Regions from separate parts of the Pelosinus sp. UFO1 genome, predicted to be linked through region 1. Evidence: riboswitches for the same ligand, from Rfam matches in the RefSeq annotation. Region 1 holds a riboswitch; the other holds the start of a gene.
The links. A riboswitch is a leader RNA that binds a small molecule or an ion and turns the genes downstream of it on or off. The one in region 1 is predicted to bind cyclic di-GMP.

Region 1 (4,207 bases):
CTTCACGGTTGAAGACAAGAATGTTACGAAGGTATATGCCAATACTGCGGCGGAAAAAGCATATAAGGGCGTAAACGGTCAATATGTCATTGTTGAGCTTGATACAACTATTACACCTGATACAGGATATGGTGGTGGCAATGGAGCAAGCAATGATGCCAATGGAGCTGGTAACGGCCAAAATGGCAATGCCGAGCAGGGTGCTTCTCAGGGGGGGAATCGGCCCCCTGGCAACGGTGGTCCAACCTTAGGCTTCGTAGCAACTGATTCAGCCGAAAGCAAACCATTGACAGTCAATGTAACACAGAGCGGCGACATCGCAACTGTGGGAGGTCAAACCTACAAGGCGGATTCCAAGGTGATGACAAACAGTAAGGACATTAATTTAGTGGTGGATGACTTCAAGAAACTTGTTTATACAGATCCAAACTACAACAATGAAAAATTGATGTACAATCTATATGTGCCAAAAAATTACGATCCGTCTAAGAAGTATCCGTTGGTATTATTTATGCATGATGCAGGTGTTGTTAGCAACAACCCTACAAATACATTAACTCAGGGCTTAGGAGCTGTTGTCTGGGCAGAACCATCTGAACAAGCAAAGAACGAATGCTTTGTACTCGCCCCACAGTATACTAGTATTATTGCTGATGACACTTCTCAGACTACTGAACAAATGGATATCACAGTGGATCTTGTAAAAGATTTAGAAAAGCAGTACAGCATAGATTCCAACCGTCTATATAACACTGGTCAATCAATGGGAGGAATGACTTCTATTGCTATGGAGATCAAGTATCCTGACATGTTTGCAGCATCACTATTGGTTGCTTGTCAGTGGGATGTGAACAAGGTAACTCCAATGGTAAAGAAAAACTTATGGATCGTTGTATCTGAGGGTGATAACAAGGCTAACCCAGGCATGGATTCCATCACTGAAGCTTTGAAGAAGCAGGGTGCTACTGTCAGCAAGGCAACTTGGTCTGCGGAATCCAGTGCGGCGGAATTCGCAACTGATGTGAGTAATATGCTTGCCGCAGGCAGTAACATCTATTATACGGTCTTCAAGAACGGCAACCATCGGTATACCTGGCAGTACGCCTATACGATTGAAGGTGTTAGAGACTGGTTGTTTAAACAGGTGAAACAATAAATTTCAACAAACTCGCAACAAATTGTCATAACAGAATGGGGTTCCGAAAATCATAAAGCAGCCATAATAGTCAATCAGATTTTTGTCCACCAATACAAGATAATATGAAATGAATAGAAAGCAATTATATAGAAGAAAGCTATTGAAATTTACGCAGTTTGCATGTATTAAAGCCTGTTGTTTTTAATAAAACTATAGCCTAAAAACTCTAAGCCGTGTGTCGAGCGTTCGAATCGCCCCAGGCGCACCATATGAAATCAAGGGTTCTAGCTTTCTTGCTAGAGCCTTTTTTGTTGTTGTTCACCAATAGAAAGTATTTTGTTGTTGGTGGATAACAACAATCACGGGGAAGGCATACCGTGTGAAAAGCAATCTCATTTTTTCACTGTAAATCCTCATGACTTCAGCCTGTACCAATAAAATATGATTTAATTGATTCAAAAGTTTTACAAATAAGAAAATCAGTACTTGTATGTAAGTACGATTCTAAAACAAAAGAATTTTCTAAATGAAGTTTATTAAATTATAATTTAATTTTATTGACAACATAATAATAATATAGTTTAATAATGGTAATGATGTTACAAAAAATGACATTTTTTTTTACACATAAAATTAGGCAAACTTACTGAAAGGTGAGGGCGCAAAGCCATGGGTCTAAGGACTGTAGGAAGTCTATGATTGCCAGGTTACCATTTCGTAAGAAATGATGTTAAACCAGACAATCTGTCTGGTTTTTTGTTTTTTACAAGTAGTACATGCTGGTTGTATTTTAGTAAGTTAGTAGAAAAAATGGGGGAGAAAAACATGGCAAATATCAATGGAACAACAGGGAACGACATACTTCTTGGTACTGCAGGCGATGATGTAGTTGATGGTGGTGGCGGTGATGATTCCATTAATGTAGGAGCTGGAAATGACATTGTAAAGTATTATACTTCGTACACTCCTTCTAAAATTACAGGTGGATTAGGTATTGATACGTTGGATGCCAGTGCCCAGACGACTGGAGTAGCTATTAATCTTACTACCCAGTTTACTGACTTTGAAAATATAACTGGCGGTTCAGGTGACGATGTGTTGACAGGTACCATTGGTGTCAATACTCTGATGGGCGGAGCAGGTAATGATATTATTGATGGAAAGGGTGGCAGTGATATCATTAATGCTGGCGATGGCGATGATATTGTCAAATATTATTCGACGCTTACCGCTACTAACGTAAAGGGCGGTAATGGCATAGATACATTAGATGCTAGCGCTCTTACTACTGCTGTCAATATTAACTTAGCAACCCAATTTAAAGACTTTGAAAACATTACAGGTGGCTCAAGCAACGACACTTTAACTGGTAATGATCAAACAAATATCTTAATTGGTGGGGATGGTAACGATTATATTGATGGTGGAAAGGGTGCCGATAGTATCTATGGCGGTAATGGAAATGATACGATTGTGTTCCATGCTGACAACGCTCTTGTAGATGGTGGTACGGGAGTAAATATTCTAACGGCTGCTCCGTCTGCGACGGGAGTTAGTATTGACTTAACGAATGGTGTTTTTTCTAATATTCAACAAGTAATTGGCAGTAATTATAATGACGTCATTAAAGGGACCAGCGGTAATGATATTATCTCATCTGGTAATGGCGATGACATAATTGATGGCGGTGCTGGTATTGATACCATTGATGCAGGCGCTGGCAATGACACGGTAAAATATTATACTTCTTATGACCCTACTAAAATAAAAGGTGGAGCAGGTATTGATACGTTGGATGCCAGTGCACAGGCCACTGGATTAACTATTAATCTTACTACTCAGTTTACTGATTTTGAAAATCTTATTACTACCGCTAACAATGACACAGTAACAGGTAATGCACTTGCTAATGTCATTGACGGCGGTGGCGGTGATGATACGATTGATGCGGGAGCCGGCAATGATACTGTAAAATATTATGCTTCCTATACTCCTTCCAAAATAAAAGGTGGATTAGGGATTGATACACTGGATGCCAGTGCACAGACGACTGGAGTAACTATTAATCTTACTACCCAGTTTACTGACTTTGAAAATATAACTGGCGGCTTAGGTGACGATGTGTTGACAGGTACCATTGGTGTCAATACTCTGATAGGCGGAGCAGGTAATGATATTATTGATGGAAAGGGTGGCAGTGATATCATTAATGCTGGCGATGGCGATGATATTGTCAAATATTATTCGACGCTTACCGCTACTAACGTAAAGAGCGGTAATGGCATAGATACATTAGATGCTAGCGCTCTTACTGCTGCTGTCAATATTAACTTAGCAACCCAATTTAAAGACTTTGAAAACATTACAGGTGGCTCAGGCAACGACACTTTAACTGGTAATGATCAAACAAATATCTTAATTGGTGGGGATGGTAACGATTATATTGATGGTGGAAAGGGTGCCGATAGTATCTATGGCGGTAATGGAAATGATACGATTGTGTTCCATGCTGACAACGCTCTTGTAGACGGTGGTACGGGAGTAAATATTCTAACGGCTGCTCCGTCTGCGACGGGTGTTAGTATTGACTTAACGAATGGTGCTTTTTCTAATATTCAACAGGTAATTGGCAGTAATTATAATGACGTCATTAAAGGGACCAGCGGTAATGATATTATCTCATCTGGTAATGGCGATGACATAATTGATGGCGGTGCTGGTATTGATACCATTGATGCAGGCGCTGGCAATGACACGGTAAAATATTATACTTCTTATGACCCTACTAAAATAAAAGGTGGAGCAGGTATTGATACGTTGGATGCCAGTGCACAGGCCACTGGATTAACTATTAATCTTACTACTCAGTTTACTGATTTTGAAAATCTTATTACTACCGCTAACAATGACATATTAACAGGTAATGCACTTGCTAATGTCATTGACGGCGGTGGCGGTGATGATACGATTGATGCGGGAGCCGGCAATGATACTGTAAAATATTATGCTTCCTATACTCCTTCCAAAATAAAAGGTGGATTAGGGATTGATACACTGGATGCCAGTGCA
Region 2 (4,207 bases), 1.3 Mb from region 1:
TCAGAAAAAAAGGTCTAGCTACATACTTATTTTCTCCTATGATGGTCAATTGAATAACAAAAAAAGTCCCGATGAATGCTCCCCCAAAAAGGAGTCTATCATCGGGATTATTTTATAAACTATAACTATTATTGTCAGTTATATATTGCTCGAGTTCCTTTAAAATTTGGGGAAGATTCTTAAGTAACTCCTCTAGTTCTTCTTTTCCCATCTCCAATCCTACCACCATTTCTTCTTTCATTAAACACACTCCTATAGTAATTTCAGATTTTTTTACCTGTATAAGTATGATCAACTAAAAGTAAATTATTGCATTAAATTGTAAACTTTCTAACGGCTTTCTGCATTTCCTCTGCCAGATTCGCTAACGCATGGCTTGAAGAAGCAATTTCTTGCATCGAAGCTGATTGTTCCTCTGTGGCTGCAGAGATACTTTGGGTTTCTCCAGAATTGTTTTTTGTTATTGCATTAATATCCTGTATCGCGGTAACAATTTTATTACTGCCAACGTCTACTTTTTGAATAGAACTAGTAATCTCACGAACCTGACTTAGAACTGTCTCAACCAATATTTCTATCTGCTTAAAGGATTCTCCAGCCTTATTAACCACTTCGCTTCCAATGTGTACTTCCCTTGTACCATTATTCATAGCTACTACAGCCGTATCTGTATCTACTTGAATTTCGTTAATCATTTCGGCAATTTGCTTTGCTGCATGCTGAGATTGTTCCGCTAATTTACGTACTTCCTCTGCTACAACGGCAAATCCACGCCCTTGCTCACCAGCACGAGCTGCTTCAATCGCTGCATTTAATGCCAATAAGTTTGTTTGTCCAGCAATTCCAGAAATAGTATCTACAATTTGTCCAATCTCTTTCGATCGATTCCCTAACTTAGCTACTACTTCCGCCGATCCCGAAACAGTCTTTTCGATGATATTCATTTGACTCACAGCACTACCAATCGCCACATTACCATCACTCGCAGCACTAGCCGCCTGTTCCGATGTTGCCGCTACTGTCCTTGCATTTCCTACAACACGCTGAATACTTGCTGACATTTCCTCAACTACAAGAGAAGCTTCTTCCACTGCATTCGATTGTTTTTCTGTTCCTTGTGCTACCTCAGTTATCGATGTAGCTACTTGGACTGATGCATGAGCTGACTGCTCGGCACTAGCGGTCAATTCTTCCGAAGATGCCGCCAATTGTTCTGCTGTTTGCGCCACATTTTTCATTAGATTTCGTAAGTTTTCTGCCATTTTTGAAAAGGCTAATGCTAGCTGTCCTATTTCATCATTAGACTTAATTATCAGATTCTGCTCTGTTAGATCTCCGCTAGCTAGTCGCTCAGCCTGCTCAGTTAATTTTGTAACGTTTCCTGTTATTTTACTAGCCAATACCCAGCTTGCAGCAATTGAAATTATAATGCCGATTAAAGCAATCAGTCCAAACTCATAACCTAACTGTTTGACTTGGCTATAAACATCTTCTTTGTCAACTGTAATACCCAATATCCATCCCGTAGATGGTATTTTGGTATAAATCATTAATTTTGATACGTTATTCTCTTCATAACTTTGAACACCGTTATCTTGAGATAACATTTCTTTTGCCATCTGTTTTAATTGTGGATTTTCATTAATATTGGTCGAAATTTTCGTTGAATCTGGATGGGCCAACGTAATTCCTTGTTGATCTACAATAAAACCGTTTCCTTTCCCATGTAAATTAATCTCTTTAATTCTCTCACTTAAGATATCTAGTGTAATATCAATCCCAACAATACCTTTTGTATTTCCTGCTGTATTTTTCAATGGAACAACTGCTGATACAATATACTTTTTAGTTAATGCATCAACATAGGCATCAGTAAATGTTAATTTATTTGTTTCTTTTCCTTGCTTGTACCACCCACGTTTACGAGGGTCATACCCCTCTGGAAGGGCTGATCCTGAGCCATCAATCATCCTGCCATCTTCTAACCCTACATACAAATCAAGTACGCCAGGATCAGACTTATAATTTTGCACAAAAGAAACTGGTATATCATTATCACCTAATACTACCTGAATGTTTTGACTAGTCACTACTGCCGTTTGAGCCTTTGTTAATAACCAACCATCTAGTTGTTTTGAGTGACTGTTAACAATAGAAAACATTTCATTTTTGATATTTTCTGTTACTTGCTTTTTAGCATCAAGATATCCCATGATTGTAACTGCCAATAAAACAGAACTCGTAATAAACACCAATGCTAAAAACTTCATTTTCAATTTCATATGTACACCACTTTCTATTTAATTTCCAACCATATTGAAACATTATCTTAAATCTTGAACCATTTATTCAGCTAGTGTTTTGCATTTTTTTAGTTTCGTGCATATTAGCACATCAACAATTCCATTCACTCTTTTGTTAACTTTTGGGACAAGCGATACCTCCTCTTTTAATAACAAAAACTGCCAGGTAACATAATGTAAATTTACAAAATGCAACCTGGCAGTCATGAATTAATATTGTTAGACCCATGGCTTTGCGTCCCTACCTTTCGATAGGTTTGCCTATATAGTTATAAATTGTCATTTTCGACACAAAAATATAAACTCCTCTAAAATATGCCATTTTTTTCAAAAATATAGTGGCTTCAGATTATTATGTTTTTGCTATAAAAAAATAAAGCATAACTTTGCCATTACGGCAAAACTTACGCTTTATATTACATTGCTAAACCATCGTGGGTTTAAATTACATTATAAATTTAAAACGCTGTATCATGACCGATATAGCAGGCTATATTATTGTGAAGAAATAGATCCTGTATTTCTTCCATCTGGGCATCGCTTACACTACCACTAGTCGCATAATCATAATTTTTCCCTAGTTGGCGCCATTTCGATTCGCCTAGTGTATGAAAAGGTAGAATGTTTATTTCAAATAGATTATTTTCCTGCATAAAGTATATCAACTTTGACATATTCTCAACATCATCATTAAAGCCACCGATAACTGGCACTCTGATGATAATCCTTCCCTGCCACTGTGAATTCGCAACAGAAGATATATTGGAAAGAATAATATCGTTATATACCCCAGTTTTTTCTTTATGCTTTTGTCTGTCCATGTGTTTTATGTCAACGAATACAAAATCTACATATTTCATTACATTCAAATATACTTCTTCATCAGTATATGCTGTTGTTTCGATTGCTGTATGGAAACCATTTTTTACACACTCTTTTAGGATTTCAACTAGAAACTTATTCTGCATCAAAGGTTCGCCACCACTAAAGGTTACACCACCTTTTCCGCCCCAATTATTAGAATCCCTTTTTAATATTTTCATTAACTGATCAACAGTATACTCTTTTGCACATTGCTTTAAGCCACTATAACAACAAGCCTCAGCACATTCAAAGGTTGTACAAGCATCACATGTTTCCCAATTCAACACTGGTTTTCCATTAGCAAAGCTTAGCCCGCCTCTATTACAGGTATCCTTACACAATGAACAGCCTTTATTATACCTGCAACTTCTTTCGCTAAACATGATATGAGGTGTTCTGCTCCAACTTTCAGGGTTCGCACACCATCGACAACTTAGAGGACATCCACTCATAAATACAGTCGTTCTACAACCTGGTCCATCATGAACTGAAAAACTCTGTATATCAAATATTACTCCTGTTGTATCCACTCTTTACCTCTTATCTTTAAATTCATGGGCAGCACAAGTTCCTGCATTAAGGCTGCCATATACCCAATCTTCCTTAGATAACCCTTTGCATATTCCGATACCTTGTTCATCCTCATCATGAAACTGTTTACAATTGTTACATTTTGGTGCTACTGCTAGTCTGTCACATACGTCAGTATCTATATTGATGAACTGCTTTGTTAATCTGCATATTCCTTTACTTGCATCAATACTGCAAAAATGTAAACAATCAATATGTTTTAATGCCATCTTCCTATACTCCTTCATGTTCAGTTCTAGATATTACTTCATCCTGTATTGGTTTGCCTAATTCACACCAATATTGTGTAAAACCAGCTACACGAACCAGTAAATCACGATGCTCCCCTGGGGCTTTTTGTGCTTGTTTTAATATAGTAGAATCTATTATATTATATTGGACATGGGTGCCGCCTCTGCGCATATAGGCCTTAGTCAAATCCAATAATTTTCTTGTTCCTTGAATACCTT

Region 2: linked by a shared signal. The riboswitch ahead of UFO1_RS19730 (methyl-accepting chemotaxis protein) and the one ahead of UFO1_RS24845 (matrixin family metalloprotease) in region 1 are both predicted to bind cyclic di-GMP.

The regions. Positions count from the first base shown of each region.
Region 1 covers NZ_CP008852.1:350,587-354,793, forward strand. The annotation lists gene UFO1_RS01465 (alpha/beta hydrolase-fold protein) at 1-1,156, shown strand, start outside; cyclic di-GMP riboswitch class I at 1,765-1,853, shown strand; gene UFO1_RS24845 (matrixin family metalloprotease) at 1,964-4,207, shown strand, end outside.
Region 2 covers NZ_CP008852.1:4,181,949-4,186,155, forward strand. The annotation lists gene UFO1_RS19725 (sigma 54-interacting transcriptional regulator) at 1-18, shown strand, start outside; gene UFO1_RS26080 (hypothetical protein) at 113-241, opposite strand; gene UFO1_RS19730 (methyl-accepting chemotaxis protein) at 315-2,282, opposite strand; cyclic di-GMP riboswitch class I at 2,491-2,575, opposite strand; gene hpdA (4-hydroxyphenylacetate decarboxylase activase) at 2,762-3,697, opposite strand; gene hpdC (4-hydroxyphenylacetate decarboxylase small subunit) at 3,701-3,967, opposite strand; gene hpdB (4-hydroxyphenylacetate decarboxylase large subunit) at 3,972-4,207, opposite strand, start outside.